DNA from 3 places in the Sinorhizobium arboris LMG 14919 genome. Region 1 is predicted to be linked to each of the others. Evidence: riboswitches for the same ligand, from Rfam matches in the RefSeq annotation. Region 1 holds a riboswitch; each other region holds the start of a gene.
The links. A riboswitch is a leader RNA that binds a small molecule or an ion and turns the genes downstream of it on or off. The one in region 1 is predicted to bind thiamine pyrophosphate.
Positions count from the first base shown of each region.

Region 1 (6,219 bases):
CAACCAGGCGCCGGCCGACGGCATGGTCCGGCTCTGGACGTGGCTCGCCTACGCCCACGGGGCGGACGTGGTCTCCTATTTCCGCTGGCGTCAGGCACCGTTCGCGCAGGAGCAGTTCCACGCGGGCCTCCTTCTTCCAAACAGCGAGGCGGATCAGGGCTATCTTGAAGTGGCCGAGGTCGTCGCGGAGATGAAGCGCCTGCCCGCGGGAGAGGTGCGCGGCAAAGCACAGGTCGCGATCCTTCTCGACTACGAATCGCGCTGGGCGACACGCGTTCTGCCCCAGGGGCGGAGCTACTCCGGCTCGGCGGTTGCGCTCGATTGGTATTCGACGGCGGCGCGTCTCGGCGTCGATGTGGATTTCATAGGCCAGCACTCCGATATCGACGGATATAAGCTGATCCTTGCGCCGGATCTCGTGATCGCCGAGGAGACTTTCGTCGAGCGGCTCGCGGGGTCGCAAGCCAAGGTGGTCTTCGGTGCGCGCAGCGGCAGCAAGACGAAGGAGATGCATATTCCCGAAAGGCTGCCGCCAGGGCCTCTGGCGAAGCTCATCGATATCAGCGTCACACGGGTCGAATCGCTGCCGGAGTTTCACAGCGAGACCGTTCTCTATGGCAATGAGGCCTATGAGGCGGGCGGCTGGCGCGAGACGGTCAGGACGAAGGAGACCGTTCTCGCAAGCTTCGACGGGGAGTATCGCAACGGCGCGCCGGCGCTCGTCGGCAACGATAAGGCACGCTATCTGGCGGTTGCGGCCAATGGCGCATTGCTCAACAAGGTGATCGGGGATGCGCTCGGCTGGGCTGGGCTGGAAAGCCTGCCCGATCTCGGCGATCTTCGCGTAACGCGCCGCGGCAATCTCCGTTTCGCCTTCAATTTCGGCCGGGTCGCCGCGGAGGTACCCGCGGGCGCCGCGGCCGAGTTCTATGTGGGGGGACGCACGCTGAAACCCGTCGATGTTGCGATCTGGACGGAATGAACCCCGGAGCTTCGACGTAGCCGACCTTTCGGCGAGGTCACATCGTCGTGAGCCTGGATTGCACTTGATGACTTGTCGTCCCATTCGCCCTAGGTCGAACGCATGACTATGCTCGTTATTGCGTTCCTTGCGCTCTTCGGTTTCCACTCGGCGGCAGCCGGGCAGGATCAGTCGGCCGTCACCACCTTGCTGACGAGACTGGCGACGAGGGACGACCTGAAGCCGCTGAAGACCGTCATCGTCGCCAGGGACGGGGAGACGATCGCCGAGAACGGGTATCGCGGCCACACGCCCTCGGAGTCGGCCAACATCAAGTCGGCATCGAAATCGATCGTGTCCGCCCTTGTGGGCATCGCGATCGGCAAGGGTCTGCTCGACGGCCCGGAGCAGAAGATCGCGCCGCTCCTGAAGGAGGATCTTCCGTCGCAGGCCGACCCGCGGATCAACGACATTACCATCGGCAACCTCCTGTCGATGCAGGCGGGACTGGGGCGGATGTCGGGACCGAATTACGGACGCTGGGTTTCGAGCCGCAACTGGGTCCGTTTCGCGCTGGCACAGCCTTTCGACGACGAGCCCGGAGGCCGGATGCTCTATTCGACCGCCTCGACGCATCTGCTCTCGGCAATACTGACCAAAGTGGGCGGCAAGCCGACACTGGCGCTAGCACGCGAATGGCTTGGTCCGGTCGAGGGTTTCCGAATCGGGTCATGGGATCGCGATCCCCAGGGCATCTATCTCGGCGGCAACCAGATGGCGATGAGCGCGCGATCGCTGCTTGCCTTCGGCGAACTCTACCGCAACCGGGGCCGCACCGCAGACGGACTGCAGGTCGTCCCGGCCGATTGGGTCGAGCTTTCCTGGCGGCCGCGCACGGAGTCCCGCTTTACCGGCGACGGCTATGGGTATGGCTGGTTCACGCGCCGGATCGGCGACGAGGATGTGTATTACGCATGGGGCTATGGCGGCCAGATGCTCTATATCGTGCCGTCCCTGAACCTGACTGTGGTTATGACGTCGGATGAAAGCGGCCCCTCGGCACGCAACGGCTATCGCGACGCCTTGCATGGGGTCCTGGCGGAAATCATCTCCGCCGTCAAAGCGGATTGAGGCGGCATGGTCCTGCTCTGCCGCTGCTAATGAGATGCATCAAGAAGATACAATAAGGGCGCGCAAAACCTCATTGTTTAGCGCGCTCAAAGGACCTGGCCGAGGTCTCGCGGCATCCTATGCCGTTGGCTGTTTCGTCTTCCGGAGATACGGGAGCACGGTGTCGAAAGAGCCGAAACGCTGAATGGCGTCCTCGTTGGAAACTGCCGCCGTGATGATGACGTCCTCGCCCTGCTGCCAATTGGCGGGCGTCGCAACCTGATGCTTGGCAGTGAGCTGGATCGAGTCGATCGCGCGCAGGATCTCGTTGAAGTTACGGCCGGTTGTCATCGGATAGGTGAGGATCAGCTTGATCTTCTTGTCGGGACCGATGACGTAGACCGAACGCACGGTGGCGTTGTCCGCCGGGGTGCGGCCCTCGGACGTGTCTCCGGCGCCGGCCGGCAGCATGTCGTAAAGCTTTGCCACCTTCAGATCGCGGTCGCCGATCAGCGGATAATCGACGTCGAAGCCGGTCGCGATCTTGATGTCGTTCTTCCATTTGGTATGGCTTTCGACCGGATCGACGGAGATGCCGATGATTTTGACGCCGCGCTTGCGAAACTCCGGTTCGATTCCGGCCATGGCGCCGAGTTCCGTCGTGCAGACCGGGGTGAAATTCTTGGGATGGGAGAAGAGGACAGCCCAGCCGTCGCCGATCCATTCATGGAAATTGATCGGACCCCGTGTCGTCTCGGCGGTGAAATCAGGGGCGGTGTCATTGATGCGCAGGCTCATGGCTTGTTCCCTTTCAGCTCAAAAAATTTCGCTAAGAATAGCGCAATCGTCGCCGTTTTCGAGGAGGAAACGAACGATTGACGGCGGCAGGAGGAATGACAGCATCATAGCTTGTCAATCGGCGCGATATTTTTTGCCGGCCGGCGTAAAAGGAAAGGTCTTACAAGTCTTTCGCGGACGCGTTGACATCGCCCTGCCGCAGCCGCATAGATGACGCATTCCGAGGGGAGCACCAGACGGTGCTGAGATGGCGTTGAGCCGGACCCTTGAACCTGATCCGGGTCATGCCGGCGTAGGAACGGAAGAAGGCCGCCAGCGGCAAGTTCGCCTTTTCATCGCCTTTCCTGGATCTCCGTGATGAGCCCGTCTGGAGATCGATCGATGACGTCCATTGCCGCACTACCCAACGCAAGCATCATCCGTGCGAAGGAGGGCGGCGCATGACGGCGATTGCCCTCACCATCGCCGGCTCGGACTCGGGCGGCGGAGCCGGCATCCAGGCGGACCTCAAAAGCTTTTCGGCGCTCGGCGTCTACGGCGCCAGCGTCATCACCGCAATCACGGCCCAGAACACCAGGGGTGTGACGGCCGTCGAGGATGTTTCCGCCGAAATCGTGTCCGCGCAGATAGACGCGGTTTTCTCCGACCTCGACGTGAGCGCCGTCAAGATCGGCATGGTCTCGCGTCGGGAAACCATCGCCGCCATTGCCGACGGACTGCGCCGGTTCGGGAAACGGGCCGTCGTGGATCCGGTCATGGTGGCGACTTCCGGCGATGCGCTGCTTCGCCCGGATGCCGTCGCGGCGCTCATCGAAGAGCTATTGCCGCTGGCGCTCGTCGTTACACCCAATCTTGCGGAGGCCGCGCTCATGACGGGGCGCGCGGTCGCCGAGGACGAGGCCGAAATGGCGCGCCAGGCGGAAGCGATCCTGCGGGCAGGCGCACACTCGGTTCTGGTCAAGGGCGGGCACCTGGAGAATCCGGAGGCCACGGACCTCTTCTTCGACGGAGATACTCTTGTCCGCCTACCCGCTGCGCGGATCGAGACGCGCAACGACCACGGCACCGGCTGCACGCTTTCGGCAGCCATTGCCGCGGGCCTTGCGAAAGGCATGCCGCTGGTTGAAGCGGTGAGCGCTGCGAAGTCCTATCTGCATGCCGCAATTTCCGCAGCCGATCGCCTGGAGATCGGGCAGGGTCGCGGACCCGTCCATCACTTCCATCGGTGGTGGGAGGAGTAAGGCGGCATCAGGGTCTAAGACTTTGATAGGACCTATCTTCCAACGGCAAACCGTTACACACTTTTTCTGGAAGTGCTCCAGGTGCCTCGCTCTAGCCACTGTTCTTCAGCAACATGCTTTCAACATGGCTGCGATTGGCAATCGGTTCTCGCGATATGCACTTTCTTATCCGCCGGCTTGAGGCTTTCAACCGTGACGACCTGCCGGATTGGCGGCGGTCGCCAAGCAGGGCGCGGCGTGCTCTTTCGATCCTGCCGTCGCTGATCGAGTTTTCGCTCTTCTATGCGCTGGCACTCATGGCCCTGACGGCGGTCATTGCATTGATGGCAGCCGGTTGGATCATGGGTCTCGATCGCCGCAAGGCCTGACGGTACGGAGCGAATGGCCGCGCCCACAAGCGGCGCGGCCGCGTTTGCCTCAAGCGGCGGTGTTTTCCGTGACCGTATTCTCGATGTAATACTTGCCGTAGCGGTGACGGTATTTCTCCGCCCCGTCGAAGTCGCTGTATTTGCCGAGCTCGTTCATATCCGTCTTGTTGAGGATGACGCCCAGCACCTTCGAGTTGATCAGCGGTTCCGAGTTGAGCAGATCGCGTACGAGCCGCGAAGGCGTCATGCCCCACTCGACTACGAACAGGATGCCGTCGGCCAGCGGCGCGAAGGCCTTGGCGTCGACGACAGGTGCGAGCGCAGCAAGATCGACCACGACATAGTCGAAGGCGTTGCGCGCGTTTTCGATGAGGTTCGCCATGGCCGGGGAGGCGAGCAGTTCGTTGCTCTGATGTCGTTGATGCGAAGCGCCACCGGCTGGAAGGATAGCGAGCTTGGTGCGCTGGTCTACCTTGATACCGGCGGGCCAGCTTGCTTCTCCGGTCAGAGTTTCGACGAGACCGGTGCGGGGGGCGGGCGTGATCATCTGCGTCAGTCCCGGCTTGCGTATATCGGCATCGATGAGCAGGGTCCGCTTGCCGCTTGCCGCCAGAAGTGCGGCGAAGTTTGCAGCAACGATCGATTTTCCCTCATCCGGAAGGGCGGATGCTATGGCGATCACGCGGCTCTCGCTGCCGGACAGCATCTGGTCGCAGGCAAGCTTGGCGTTGCGGAATGTCTCCGCGAAGGTGGACCGCGGCGCATCCACGACGATGCGCGAAAGGCGTTGAAACGGCATCGTACTGTCCACCGCTTCGTCGGGTCTCTTCACCGAACCGAAATGCGCATGGACAAGTTGCGCTTTCTTCTTCATGCGCGTTCCAAGAAGCGGGACGTAGCCGAGCGAGCGATGGCCGAGGATCGAGCGCACGTCACCCTCCAGACGGAATGTCCGTTCGCGGAATTCGAGGAACGCCGCGTAAGCGCCGCCCACCATCATGCCGAGCACGGCCGAAAGAGCGAGGGTCATGGTTTTCTTGGGGCTCGACGGCGACACCGGCACGCCAGCCTCGGAGATGACCCGTGCCTTCGCGATCGGGAAGGATTGCTGCTGCGTCGCCTGTTCGTAGCGGCCGAGATACGACTCATAGAGCGTCTTCAGAGCCGCCGCCTTTTGTTCGAGCTCCCTCAATTGCACGAGTTGCTCGCTCGCGTCGGAGGTCTTGCCGGCAATGCCCTGGATGCTCTTCCTGAGCGATTCCTCGCGCGACTGGGCGACCTCGTATTCATTCCTGTAGCTTGCAGTGAGCTGCTGCAGTTCCTGGTAGATCTGCCGCGCGACATCCTCCTGCTCCGTGCGGAGCGACACCGCTTGCGGGTGGTCGGCGCCGAAGTTGTCGGAGACTTCCCGCTCGCGCTTGCCGACGGCAAGATAGCGCGTCCTCAGGTCGCGGATGACCGAGTTGTCGCCCTCCTTCGCGGAAATGGTGGCGTTCTTCACCGCGTTTTCCGGACCCTGATCCACGATCGACTTATACTGGTTGTAGCGAGCCGACGCGCTTGCAGTGTCCGCCTGGGCGACGATGAGCTGGCTGTTGAGGTCGGCCATTTGCTGCTCGGACATCAACTCGCCGCGCGCAGCCGTCAGGCCGTTCTCGGCCCTGAAATGTGCGACCTCAAGCGCCGCGGCCTGCGAGCGCTGCTGCAGATCCGTAAGCCGTTCCTGCAGCCAGACGGATGC
Region 1 covers NZ_ATYB01000008.1:318,435-324,653, forward strand. Annotated here, with positions in the region: gene SINAR_RS0102190 (beta-galactosidase) at 1-982, shown strand, start outside; gene SINAR_RS0102195 (serine hydrolase domain-containing protein) at 1,085-2,092, shown strand; gene SINAR_RS0102200 (peroxiredoxin) at 2,210-2,869, opposite strand; TPP riboswitch at 3,083-3,185, shown strand; gene thiD (bifunctional hydroxymethylpyrimidine kinase/phosphomethylpyrimidine kinase) at 3,310-4,110, shown strand; gene SINAR_RS0102210 (hypothetical protein) at 4,224-4,478, shown strand; gene exoP (succinoglycan biosynthesis transport protein ExoP) at 4,528-6,219, opposite strand, start outside.

Region 2 (6,219 bases), 930 kb from region 1:
TCGGCCAGACGCCGGCCATGGAGCGGCTTCGCCAGACGCTGAAGCACATCGCCGACACCGATGTCGACGTGCTGGTCGCCGGCGAGACCGGCAGCGGCAAGGAGGTCGTGGCCACGCTGCTGCATCAATGGAGCCGGCGCAGGGCCGGCAATTTCGTCGCGCTCAATTGCGGCGCCCTGCCGGAAACGGTGATCGAAAGCGAGCTCTTCGGGCACGAGCCCGGCGCCTTTACCGGCGCCGTCAAGAAGCGGATCGGCCGGATCGAGCATGCGAGCGGCGGTACGCTCTTCCTCGACGAGATCGAGGCCATGCCGCCGGCGACCCAGGTGAAAATGCTGCGCGTGCTCGAAGCCCGCGAGATCACGCCGCTCGGCACCAACCTGACCCGCCCCGTCGACATCCGCGTCGTCGCCGCCGCCAAGGTCGATCTCGGCGACCCGGCCGCTCGCGGCGATTTCCGCGAGGATCTCTATTACCGGCTGAACGTGGTGACGCTCTCGATCCCGCCCTTGCGCGAACGGCGCGACGATATCCCGCTCCTCTTCTCCCATTTCCTCGCCCGCGCCTCGGAACGCTTCGGCCGCGAGGTTCCGGCGATCCCGGCAAGGGTGCGCCGGCATCTGGCGACGCATTCCTGGCCGGGCAATGTGCGCGAGCTTTCCCACTTCGCCGAACGGGTGGCGCTGGGCGTGGAGGAAGATCTCGGAGCTCCGGCCGCCGCGCCTGCCTCAAGCGGATCGACCCTGCCGGAGAGGCTGGAACGCTACGAAGCGGATATCCTCAAAGAGGCCCTCACGGCGCATCGCGGCGACGTCAAGGAGACCCTGCAGGCTCTCGGCATTCCCCGCAAGACCTTTTACGACAAGCTGCAGCGCCATGGGATCAACCGGGCGGATTATGTGGAGCGGGCGGGCGCGAAGAATGGAGAAGCGTAGGTTGGGCATGCCCCTCCCCGCTGGTCACGGGCGGGAGGGGCTTTGGCGCCCGGCGCGATGCCCTATCGAAAACTTGAGCCTGCGGCAGCGACAAGGAACCGGTGAGGGTACGGCAGGTTAAACCCCTCCCACCTGTGGGAGGGGTTGGAGAGGGCAACTCACTTGTGCGGCGCTTCGAGCTCTCTTCCCCCCGCTTGCGGCGAGAAGCCCGCCTATTCTGCCGTCGCCTCGAAATCGACCCTGTCGAGAAGCAGGAGCGGGTTTTGCGAAGCAACCGCGAATTCGAGCGCACCGACTCCGTTCGCGGATTTGGACTTGACGGTCAACGTGAATGTCCCCGGTTTGGCAATGAACTGCGAAGCCGCGTCCAGCACGTTCTGCAGGCGAGGCTGCTGCGCGGCAAACTGCTGCAACGCCACCGACGCCGTCATCGTGAGCATGCCGCGCGCCTGATCCTCCGTCATGTCGTTTTGCTCGGCATAGGCCCTTATGCCCTTGGCGGCGAGACCTTTGTCCTCGATCTTCAGCTTTGCTTCACGGGCGGTGAGGCCAAACAGCGCCGCTCGCGTCTTCGCCTCGTCGCCGGAAAAGAAGTCGCCGCTCACGCCCCCCAACAGGCCGGAGAGGGAAAAGCCGCCGATATCTTTTCCACTTGTGGAGATATCCCTGATGACCAGAGTCTGGTTCGGCTCGTCCCAGTTGGCTTCGATGTTGGACGACAGGACCACCTCGTTGAAACCAAGGTTGCGGAGCTGTGCGAACGGCTCGTCGCGAATATGATCCGGAATCGGCAGGGTCAGGTCCTGATATCTGATGCGGATGTCGGTCGGAATGCCGTTACGGGGCTTCGTGAGCGCCAACTCGTAATCCTTGAGTGAGAAGCGCACGCGCCCGGGGGCCGAATCCTGTGCCTCGCTCCCGGCGTCTTCGGCGCCTGTATCGGGCAGATCGACATCCAGACCCGCCAGCCGGACCGTACCGAATTCCGGCAGCAGTGTCGTGAAGGGAAAGCTCTCGCGCTGCTTCTCGTCCAACGCGACCATTCTCTGCAGACCGTCCAGGGTCGAATTCCAGGAAAACCCCGAAATGCTCGCTTCGGAGACCTTGACGTAGTCCGCGCCCTCTCCCATCGAGAGGCCGTTCAGCGTGGCGTCAAGCTTCCGGCCATCGACCTCAAGGGCGAGGCGATCTATCGCAAGCTTGATCCTCTCGCCTTGATCACCGCCCCTCATCGGCGCGTCGATCGTCAGGCCGAGCATTTCCATGTCGGCCTTCTCCGTCATATCGGCAATCGACAAAACCCGATTGAAGTAGGCTTGTTGTTCCGCCGGCGGCAATTGATCGGGCGCCGAGACCGATTTCAGCTCTTTCAGGATGTCGAGCAGCGGCTCGGCCGGCATCCGCATGCTGAAGCCGCCGCTGCGAAGCTCGTCATAGCCGAAGCTCGCCTCACCATCCGAGAAGGCGATGTTTTTGACGGAGATCGGTCCATAGGCGGGCTTTGCCTCCTTGTCCTCAGGGCCGGCCCTTTCGGTATAGAGTCGGGCCAGATAGGCGGCGTCGATGTCCTGTGCCGTGACGTTTCCCATGGAGCCCGTCAGCCGCTTCGCCTTGGCATCCTCACCGCCGGAAGCGTCCGCACCGAATTCGAAGCTGGCGCCGCTCGCCGAATAGCGGGCGATACGCCCGCCGCCGATGTCTTCGGAAACCACGTCCCTGTAGACCAGCTTCTGCTCGGTGCCGGCAAAGGTCTGGGCGAAGACGATTTCAGGGGCGGAAATGCGTTTTGCCGCGAAGAGTTCTACCCGCTCCGAGAGGGACAGTCCGCTCCTCCCGCCGAACATCTCCGTCAAGGTGTTCGGGCCCAAATCCGCGTCTTCGACGACCGCGCGGGGAACGGAGACTGTGCCGAATGCGCTCTCGAGTTCAAGGCCGCCTACTTCCAGCTGGCCCTCGAGGAAGAGGATTTTGGGCCGGCCGTCAAGCGCGGCGAGACGAACTTCCGCCCCCTCCTTCAGCGGCAAAGTCACGTCGCGCAGATGAATGCGCCCCAGGAAATCCGCTTCGACGCTGCCCGCCTTGCCCCCGCGCTCGGCGATCATCCTGCTCACGCGATTTTCGACGACGGTCTTGTAACCGGCCATGCCGGCGGCCGTGATTGCTACCACCGCAACTGCGGCCCAAAGCCCCTTGCGTCTCTTTTTTCCCGTTACTGCCTCAATCTGCCCCACGACAATCGTCCCTTCGCTATGCGCTTGACGGCGCCTCATTCGTGACGGGTGATTAGATGTAAGGCGCTGCATTTGCAAGCATCGCGGGAGGACAATCCGGAGCAGATGATCGACGCGCCCGACATTCCTCGTCCGAGACCCGACCGCGCCGGAGGCGGCCGTTCAAAAACCATCTTGACGCCGCGCCGATATCCGTTCCTAATTGCGCCATTCACCAGGGGGGTCCCGGCAAGGGGCTGAGATACTGCTAGCGCGCGCAGTGACCCGTTGAACCTGATCCAGTTCATACTGGCGTAGGGACGGTGCAGACGTGCAACAGCCAGGAATCCGTGCACCCGCGGTCCGTCGGCCAAACGTCTTTTCATCCTTCCGGCTTCAGAACTGGGTCTCCAACGCGAAAACTTTGGAGCCTCAAGATGAATCTAGTCAAACCAATCGCCGCGGCGCCCTCGGTCACGCAAGGACCGCTTCCCGCATCCCGCAAGGTCTACAAGCCGGGCGAGATCCATCCCGACATCCGCGTGCCGATGCGCGAAATCGCCCTGCATCCGACCTCCGGCGAGCCGCCGGTCACGGTTTACGATTCCTCCGGCCCCTACACGATCGAAAACGCCGATATCCGCATCGACGCGGGCCTGCAGCGCCTTCGCAGCGACTGGGTTCTCAAGCGCGGCGATGTCGAAAGCTACGACGGCCGTGCGGTGAAGGCCGAGGATAACGGCTTTGCGACTGGGGAAAGACTGACGCCGGAATTCCCGGTTCGTCATCGGCCGTTCAAGGCCAGGCCGGGAAAAGCGGTCACCCAACTCGCCTATGCCCGCGCCGGCATCGTCACTCCGGAAATGGAATTCATCGCCATTCGTGAAAATCTCGGCCGGAAGCCTGCAAAGGAGGCGCTCGCCCGAGACGGCGAAAGCTTCGGCGCCTCGGTTCCCGACTTCGTCACGCCGGAATTCGTCCGCCAGGAAGTGGCCGCCGGCAGGGCGATCATTCCGGCCAACATCAACCATCCGGAAGCCGAACCGATGATCATCGGCCGCAACTTCCTGGTGAAGATCAATGCGAATATCGGCAATTCCGCCGTCACCTCCTCCATGGCCGAGGAGGTGGAGAAGATGGTCTGGGCGACGCGCTGGGGCGCCGATACGGTCATGGACCTTTCCACCGGCCGCAACATTCACAATATCCGCGAATGGATCATCCGCAATTCGCCGGTGCCGATCGGCACCGTGCCGCTCTACCAGGCGCTGGAGAAGGTGAACGGCATCGCCGAGGACCTGTCCTGGGAGGTCTTCCGCGACACGCTGATCGAGCAGGCGGAGCAGGGCGTCGACTATTTCACCATCCATGCCGGCGTCAGACTTCACTATATCCCGCTGACCGTGGATCGCGTCACCGGCATCGTCTCGCGCGGCGGGTCGATCATGGCGAAGTGGTGCCTGCATCACCATCGCGAGAGCTTCCTCTACGAGCATTTCGAGGAGATCTGCGACATCTGCCGCGCTTACGACGTCTCCTTCTCGCTCGGCGACGGCCTGCGTCCCGGCTCGATCGCCGACGCCAACGACAGGGCTCAGTTCGCGGAGCTGGAAACGCTTGGCGAACTGACGAAGATCGCCTGGGCCAAGGATTGCCAGGTGATGATCGAAGGGCCTGGCCATGTGCCCATGCACAAGATCAAGGAGAACATGGACAAGCAGCTCGCCGTCTGCGGCGAAGCGCCCTTCTACACGCTCGGGCCGCTTACCACCGATATCGCGCCCGGCTACGACCACATCACGTCAGGCATCGGCGCGGCGATGATCGGCTGGTTCGGCACCGCCATGCTCTGCTACGTCACGCCGAAGGAACATCTGGGCCTGCCCGACCGCAACGACGTCAAGACCGGTGTCATCACCTACAAGATCGCCGCCCATGCCGCCGATCTCGCCAAGGGGCACCCGGCCGCCCGCACCCGCGACGACGCGCTGTCGCGCGCCCGCTTCGAGTTCCGCTGGGAGGATCAGTTCAACCTCTCGCTCGACCCCGAAACCGCGCGCAATTTCCACGACGAGACGCTGCCCAAGGAGGCGCACAAGGTCGCGCATTTCTGCTCCATGTGCGGGCCGAAATTCTGTTCGATGCGGATTTCCCACGATATCCGCGCCGAGGCGCAGAAGGAGGGCCTGGAGGCGATGGCCGCGAAATATCGCGATGGCGGCGATCTCTACATGCCGCTCGACGAAAGCAATGGCGCGCGCGCCGGAGAATGAAATGCGCGTGCTGATCAAAGGGGCCGGCGTCGCCGGCCTTACCGCCGCCCATGAGCTTCTCGCACGCGGCGCCGAGATTACGATCATCGAGAATGCTGCCGGCGTCGCCGGGGCCGCTTCCTGGTATGCGGGCGGCATGCTCGCTCCCTGGTGCGAGCGCGAAAGCGCCGAGGAAGCCGTCCTGACGCTTGGGCTCGGCGCTGCCGACTGGTGGGATGCCGCGCTCCCTGCCGGTTCCGTCCATCGCAACGGCACGCTCGTGGTCGCACAGCCGCGTGATGCAGCCGAACTCAAGCGCTTCGCTTCGCGCACCTCCGGCCACCGCTGGGTCGAAGCGGAGGAGATCGCAGCGCTGGAGCCTGCCCTCGCCGGCCGTTTCCGGCGAGCACTGTTCTTTCCGCAGGAGGCACATCTCGACCCCCGCCGGGCACTTTTGACGCTCCGGCAAGGGCTGGTGGTACGCGGCGCCGCGTTCGCCGGCGAGGACACGGACGAGCATGGTTTCGCGCTTACCGTCGATTGCACCGGAGCCTCGAGGATCGGCGCGATCGACGGGCTTCGCGGCGTTCGCGGCGAGATGGCCTATCTGCAGACGGACGAGGTGGCGCTGTCGCGCCCGGTACGCATGCTGCATCCCCGCATTCCGCTCTATATCGTGCCGCGCGGCGGCGGCCTCTTCATGTGCGGCGCGACGATGATCGAGAGCGACGACGCCGGGCCGATCACCACCCGCTCACTGATGGAGCTGTTGAACGCCGCCTATGCGCTCCATCCGGCTTTCGCCGAAGCGCGCCTGGTCGA
Region 2 covers NZ_ATYB01000008.1:1,246,565-1,252,783, reverse strand. Annotated here, with positions in the region: gene dctD (C4-dicarboxylate transport transcriptional regulatory protein DctD) at 1-935, shown strand, start outside; gene SINAR_RS0106440 (aq_1923 C-terminal domain) at 1,148-3,166, opposite strand; TPP riboswitch at 3,373-3,484, shown strand; gene thiC (phosphomethylpyrimidine synthase ThiC) at 3,583-5,418, shown strand; gene thiO (glycine oxidase ThiO) at 5,420-6,219, shown strand, end outside.
Region 2: linked by a shared signal. The riboswitch ahead of thiC (phosphomethylpyrimidine synthase ThiC) and the one ahead of thiD (bifunctional hydroxymethylpyrimidine kinase/phosphomethylpyrimidine kinase) in region 1 are both predicted to bind thiamine pyrophosphate.

Region 3 (6,219 bases), on a different contig from region 1:
AAGAGGAACTCCTTCATATAGCCGGTCACATGCCGCTGCTCGCCGTTCACGAGGAGGGTCTCGCCGCGTCCGTCGGTCAGATAATGCGCGAGCGTCTCGTCCAGGTTCAGCTCCTCGCGTTTCTGGTCGAGCGTGGCGATCTCCAGATTGGTGCCTAGCCTGACGCTGCCGGCATCGGGCGCAAGCTGGCCGGTCAGGAGCTTCAGAAGCGTCGTCTTGCCGGCGCCGTTCGGGCCGACGAGGCCGATGCAGTCGCCGCGGTGGACGCGGATCGAGAACGGCGCGACGATCGTGCGGTCGCCATAGGCCTTCGCGATCTTTTCCGCCTCGATGACGAGCTTCCCCGATTCCTTCGCGTCGGCAACGGTCGCCTGGACCGTGCCCGTCGGCCCCTTGTGCCCGCGGTGCCGGGCACGCATGTCCTGCAGTTCGCCGAGCCGTCGCATATTGCGCTTGCGTCTGGCGGTCACGCCGTAGCGCAGCCAGTGCTCCTCGCGCTCGATTGCCTTGCCGAGCTTGTGCTGTTCTAGTTCTTCCGCTTCCAGCACCTCGTCGCGCCAGGCCTCGAAATGCGCGAAGCCGCGATCGAGGCGGCGCGACTGGCCCCGGTCGAGCCAGACGGTCGCCGTCGACACCTTCTCGAGGAAACGCCGGTCGTGCGAGATGAGCACCAGCGCCGAACGGCTGCGGACGAGCTCGTCTTCCAGCCACTCGATCGTCGGCAGATCGAGATGGTTCGTCGGCTCGTCGAGAAGCAGGATGTCGGGCGCCGGCGCCAGCACGCGAGCAAGGGCGGCACGCCGCGCCTCGCCGCCGGAAAGGCGCTTCGGCTCCTCCTCGCCGGTCAGCCCCAGATGCTGCAGCAGGTAGACGACCCGATAGGGATCGTCCCCGGGACCGAGGCCAGCTTCCGCATAGGCCTGGACCGTATCGAAACCGTCGAAATCGGGAGCCTGGTGCAGGTAGCGGATCGTCACCGACGGATGCCTGAAAATCTCGCCCGACTGCGGCTCGGCAAGCCCGGCGGCGATCTTCATCAGCGTCGACTTTCCCGAGCCGTTGCGGCCGACGAGACAGATGCGGTCGCCGGGCTCGACCTGCAAGCCCGCACCCGCAAGCAGCGGCGTGCCGCCGAAGGTCAGGAAAATGTCGTCAAGCTTCAGAATGGGAGGCGCCAAGGCATCAGGCTCCGGATAGATCATAGGGTCGGGCGAGGATGACGGCCCGGCCGGATTTCAGGGTGAAGCGGACCGTACCATCCGCAATGTTCGAAATGGTGCGCGACGAGCCGAAGGGCAAATGGAAGTCCTTCAGCGGATACCGCACGTTCTCGATCGACAGGTCGTTCAGCTCCGCAAGGCCGAGGATCGAGAAGAGGCTGCCTTTCGGCAGCTCGATCTCCCGCGAACCGGGCAGTAGCGGATAAGCCTCCTCCTCGCCGGAGGTCATCATCACCGCAACACCGCTCTCCGCGAGCGCGACGGTGCCGAGAAGGTGGAGGAAGGCATGATCGCTGCGCGCGCCGCCAAGCCCGCCCGCGAAGACGAGCGAGGTCGCGCCACGCTCAAGGGCCGCTTCGACGGCGATCTCCCCGTCCGTCGCATTCTTGGCGGCCGGATGACGTTCCCGCGGGACGCCGGCGAACTCAGCCAGAAGCGCCTCGTCCGTGGAATCGAAATCGCCGACCCAGAGCTCGGGAACGATCCCGAGCGTTCTTGCATGGCGCATGCCGCCATCGGCCGCGACGAACCGGCTGCCTTCGAGCTGTCGAGCAAGCCGGTCTGTCGGCGTCAGCGCACCGCCGAGGAGAATGGTAAAGGGTGAACGGGTCATGGCAGAAGCCCATAGCGCAAAGCAGCGGCGAAGGAAAAGGGGCGGCGGCTGTTTTGCCAACGCGGGCGGCGCGGATCAGGTTCCGGACGCCGGATCACCCGGGAGCATGCCGTCATAGATGCCGGGCGTCGAGCCGGCGATCTCCACCGCACCGACGGCGCGGGCGTAGAATTCGGCTGGTCCCACCCCGCCGATGATCGCATAGGCATAGCCGGCGGCACGCATGGCAGAGAGGCTTTCGACGAGCAGCGCCTCGCCGACGCCTTTGCCGCGCATCGCCGCGTCCACTCCGGTCGGGCCGAAGAAACCGAGCGCGGTGACGTCGTGGCAGGCGAAACCGACGATTCGATCGCGACGGTGGGCGATATGGATCCGCGTCGGAGTCGAGGAGAAGGCGGCTTCGGCTTCGCCGGCCCACCCTGCTCCGAAGCGCTCCTCGATCCAGGAAATGACGACCCGCCGTTCTGCCGCAAGCGCCCGGCGGATACGGATGTCGGAATCAAGGCGGGACGGACGGCCCTCGGGAAGGGCATAAAGGCGGACGAGCATGTCTGGCATGGAATTATCTCCGCTTTCGGCGAACAAACGGGGCCGGCAATTGTTTGGCTCTTAATAGCGCGCCCGACGCGCACGGCAAACGTCCGTGCTGAAACTCAGCTTGCCTAAGCCGCCGCCGAAAGCTAAATCTTCTGCTGCTCTAACGGGGTGCCCTGGTCGGCTTTCGCGATCACGGCTGAGAGGCTGCAAGCCAACCCGCGGAACCTGATCCGGTTCATACCGGCGGAGGGATTAGAAGCGATCGGATCGATACGCGCTTTTCCCATGGCAACAACGACGACAGGGAGAGGTGCGGAATGTCCAGTTCACTTCATCGAAAAATTCTTAGCCGGCTTGCGATCGCCGCAGCCTCGATCGCGGCATTTTCCGCAAGCGCCGCTGCCGCGGAAAAGACGCTGACGGTCTACACCTATGAGAGCTTCATCACCGAATGGGGACCGGGCGCCAAGGTCGCGGAAGCCTTCGAGAAAACCTGCGACTGCAAGATCGACTATGTCGGCGTTGCCGACGGGGTCGAACTCCTGACGCGGCTGAAGCTCGAAGGTCAGGGGTCCAAAGCCGACATCGTGCTCGGCCTCGATACCAATCTAGTGGCGGAGGCCAAGTCGACCGGTTTTTTTGCGCCGCACGGCATCGATACCGCTTCCGTCAAGGTTCCGGGCGACTTCTCGGACGACACCTTCGTTCCCTATGACTACGGCCATTTCGCCGTGGTCTACGACACCGAGACGCTGAAGGACCCTCCGAAGAGCCTTAAGGAACTCGTTGAGGGCGATCCGTCGAAGAAGATCGTCATCGAGGACCCGCGGACCTCCACCCCCGGCCTCGGCCTCCTGCTCTGGGTGAAATCCGTCTATGGCGACAAGGCGGGCGAGGCCTGGGCAGAGCTCAAGGAGCGCGTACTCACGGTCACGCCGGGCTGGTCGGAGGCCTATGGCCTCTTCACGAAGGGCGAGGCGCCAATGGTTCTCTCCTACACCACCTCACCCGCCTACCACATGGTCGCGGAAGACACCGAGCGGTACCAGGCGGCCCCCTTCGCGGAAGGCCACTATATCCAGATCGAAGTCGCGGCGCTGACGAAGAATGCCAGAGACCCGGAGCTCGCCCGGAAGTTCCTGGCCTTCATGATCGGCCCGGAATTCCAGTCGATCATTCCCACGACCAACTGGATGATGCCGGTGACGGCGACCAAGGAACCTCTGCCGGAAGCCTTCGGCAAGCTCGTCGAACCGCAAACGACGTTCCTCATTCCCTCCGAGGAAGTCGCCGCCAACCGCAAGGCCTGGATCGACGAATGGCTGGCGGCGATGAGCAGGAACTGAGGCCGGATTGTCTGGCTCGAATGAAAGCAGGATGACAGTGGTCGCCGGAGCCTTCGCTCTCGGCGGCATCCTGCTTTTCGTCGGCCTTGCCGCCGCGGCCCTGCTCGCCCAGTCGGCCGGCAGCACCGGCGCTGGTCCGCTTTTCGACGCTTACATCTGGCGCATCACACGCTTCACGCTGCTGCAGGCGAGCCTGTCGACGTTTCTATCCGTCCTGTTGGCCATCCCCTTGGCCCGGGCCCTTGCCCGCCGAACTTCGTTCCCTGGCCGGATATGGGTGGTGCGGTTTCTGGCGCTGCCGCTCGGCCTTCCGGCGCTCGTCGCCGCCCTCGGCCTCATCGAAATCTGGGGACGGCAGGGACTCGTGAACCGGGTCCTTGCGGCGGCCGGGCTGGAGCAGCCGGTCAGCATCTATGGCCTCTCCGGCATTCTGATCGCCCATGTCTTCTTCAACATGCCGCTTGCTGCACGCTTGATGCTTGCGGGCATCGAGCGCATTCCAGCCGAATACTGGCGCAGCTGCGCCAATCTCGGCATGGGTTCCTTTGCCATCTTTCGCTTCATCGAGTGGCCGGTGATCCGCGGATTGCTTCCCGGCATCGCCGGGCTCATCTTCATGCTCTGCGCCACCAGCTTCACGCTCGTGCTGACGCTTGGCGGCGGGCCGGCCGCCAGCACGATCGAAGTGGCGATCTACCAGGCGCTGCGCTTTGACTTCGACCCGCCGCGGGCAATCGCCCTTTCGGCGCTTCAGGTCGCCCTCACCGGGATGCTGCTTCTCGTGCTGAAACTGATCGCGCCGGCACCTCGCGAGGGAGAGACGAGCGGCAAAGCCATCCGGCGTTTCGACGGCGCAACAGGCGTGTCGCGGCTCGCCGACGGGGCTTGGCTGCTGCTCGCCGTCAGTCTCGTCGGCCTGCCATTCGCGGCGATCGCCTATGCCGGCTCGAAGGCCGACCTCATCCGTCTCCTGGGCGAGCCGGCGTTCCGCCGGGCGCTTGCCATGAGCGCGACGATCGCACTCGTCTCCGCCACGATGTCGGTCGTCATGACGGCGCTGATGATCCGCGCCGAGCGCCTCGTGCTGTCGCGGCGGCGCCCCGGGGCTGCGGCTCGCCTCTTTGCCGGAGGGATCGGCGCGAGCACGTCCTTCATCCTGCTCATGCCCCCCGTCGTGCTCGGTGCCGGATGGTTCCTTCTCCTGAGGCCTTTCGGCGACGTCGCCCGTTTCGCGCCGGCGGTCGTCATCGCCATCAACGCGCTGATGGCACTCCCCTTTGTCCACCGGGTGCTCGCTCCGGCCATGGCGACGCATGCGTCACGAACCGCGCAACTTGCCGCAAGCCTCGGCATCGGCGGTTTCCATCGCCTGCTGTGGATCGATTGGCCCGGCCTGCGCAAACCGCTTTTCGTCGGCTTCTCCTTTGCCATGGCCCTGTCCCTCGGCGATCTGGGAGCCGTCGCTCTTTTCGGCTCCGAGGACATGGTTACCCTCCCCTATCTGCTCTATAGCAGGATGGGCAGCTATCGCACCGCGGATGCGGCCGGACTCGCGCTGGTCCTCGGCCTTATCTGCCTTGTCCTGACGGTGCTCGGCACGGCGGGAGAGGAAAGATCGCCCGAAGGCCAAAGCACATGAGTTCCATCGCTCTCTCCCTCAAGGGCGTCGAAACAAGCTTCGAAACGACGACGCTCGCCTTCGACTGCGCGGTGCCCGCAGGACAGATCGTCGCCGTCGCGGGCGCCTCCGGTTCGGGCAAGTCGACCCTCTTCAACATCATTGCCGGCTTCGAGCCACCGGAGCGCGGGGAGGTCCGAATCATCGGCGAGGACATGACCGGCCGCGCACCGGCGGACCGGCCGGTCTCGATCATCTTCCAGGATCATAACCTCTTCGCGCATCTTGACGTCGCCACCAATGTCGGCTTCGGCATCAGCCCGGCGCTGCGGCTCGATGCTTCCGACCGGAAGAGGGTCGAGGATGCACTGGTCCGAGTAGGCCTCGGCGGTTTTGGAAAGCGCCTGCCACCGACGCTTTCGGGCGGCGAACGCCAGAGGGTGGCCCTCGCGCGCGCTTTCGTGAGACACCGCCCTCTGCTCTTGCTCGACGAGCCCTTCGCCGCGCTCGATCCCGGCCTGCGGGCGGAAATGCGCGCGCTCATCAGCGACCTGCACGATGAGGAAGGCAACACCATACTGTTGATCACGCACCATCCCGATGACGTGAGGTCGCTCGCCGACAGCGTTCTTTTTCTCGACCGCGGCCGCATTGTCGCTCACGATGAGGCCGATCGTTTTCTCGAACGCCGCGATCTCGCTGCCATCAATCGGTTCCTCGGCAATCAAGGATGAGCACTGTTCGCGGCTTCGATCCGATTCCGGAGAGAACTAAATTCGCCGGCCGCCACAATTTGACCGCCGCGCTGTGCGAGGCGCGGGAGACACCAGCGGGTGCCTGGCAAAATTCGCGCACCCGTTGCCGTGATACCACGGGGCAACTATT
Region 3 covers NZ_ATYB01000014.1:3,164,400-3,170,618, forward strand. Annotated here, with positions in the region: gene SINAR_RS0126575 (ABC-F family ATP-binding cassette domain-containing protein) at 1-1,178, opposite strand, end outside; gene SINAR_RS0126580 (thiamine diphosphokinase) at 1,183-1,833, opposite strand; gene SINAR_RS0126585 (GNAT family N-acetyltransferase) at 1,909-2,391, opposite strand; TPP riboswitch at 2,525-2,639, shown strand; gene thiB (thiamine ABC transporter substrate binding subunit) at 2,688-3,716, shown strand; gene thiP (thiamine/thiamine pyrophosphate ABC transporter permease ThiP) at 3,748-5,355, shown strand; gene thiQ (thiamine ABC transporter ATP-binding protein) at 5,352-6,068, shown strand.
Region 3: linked by a shared signal. The riboswitch ahead of thiB (thiamine ABC transporter substrate binding subunit) and the one ahead of thiD (bifunctional hydroxymethylpyrimidine kinase/phosphomethylpyrimidine kinase) in region 1 are both predicted to bind thiamine pyrophosphate.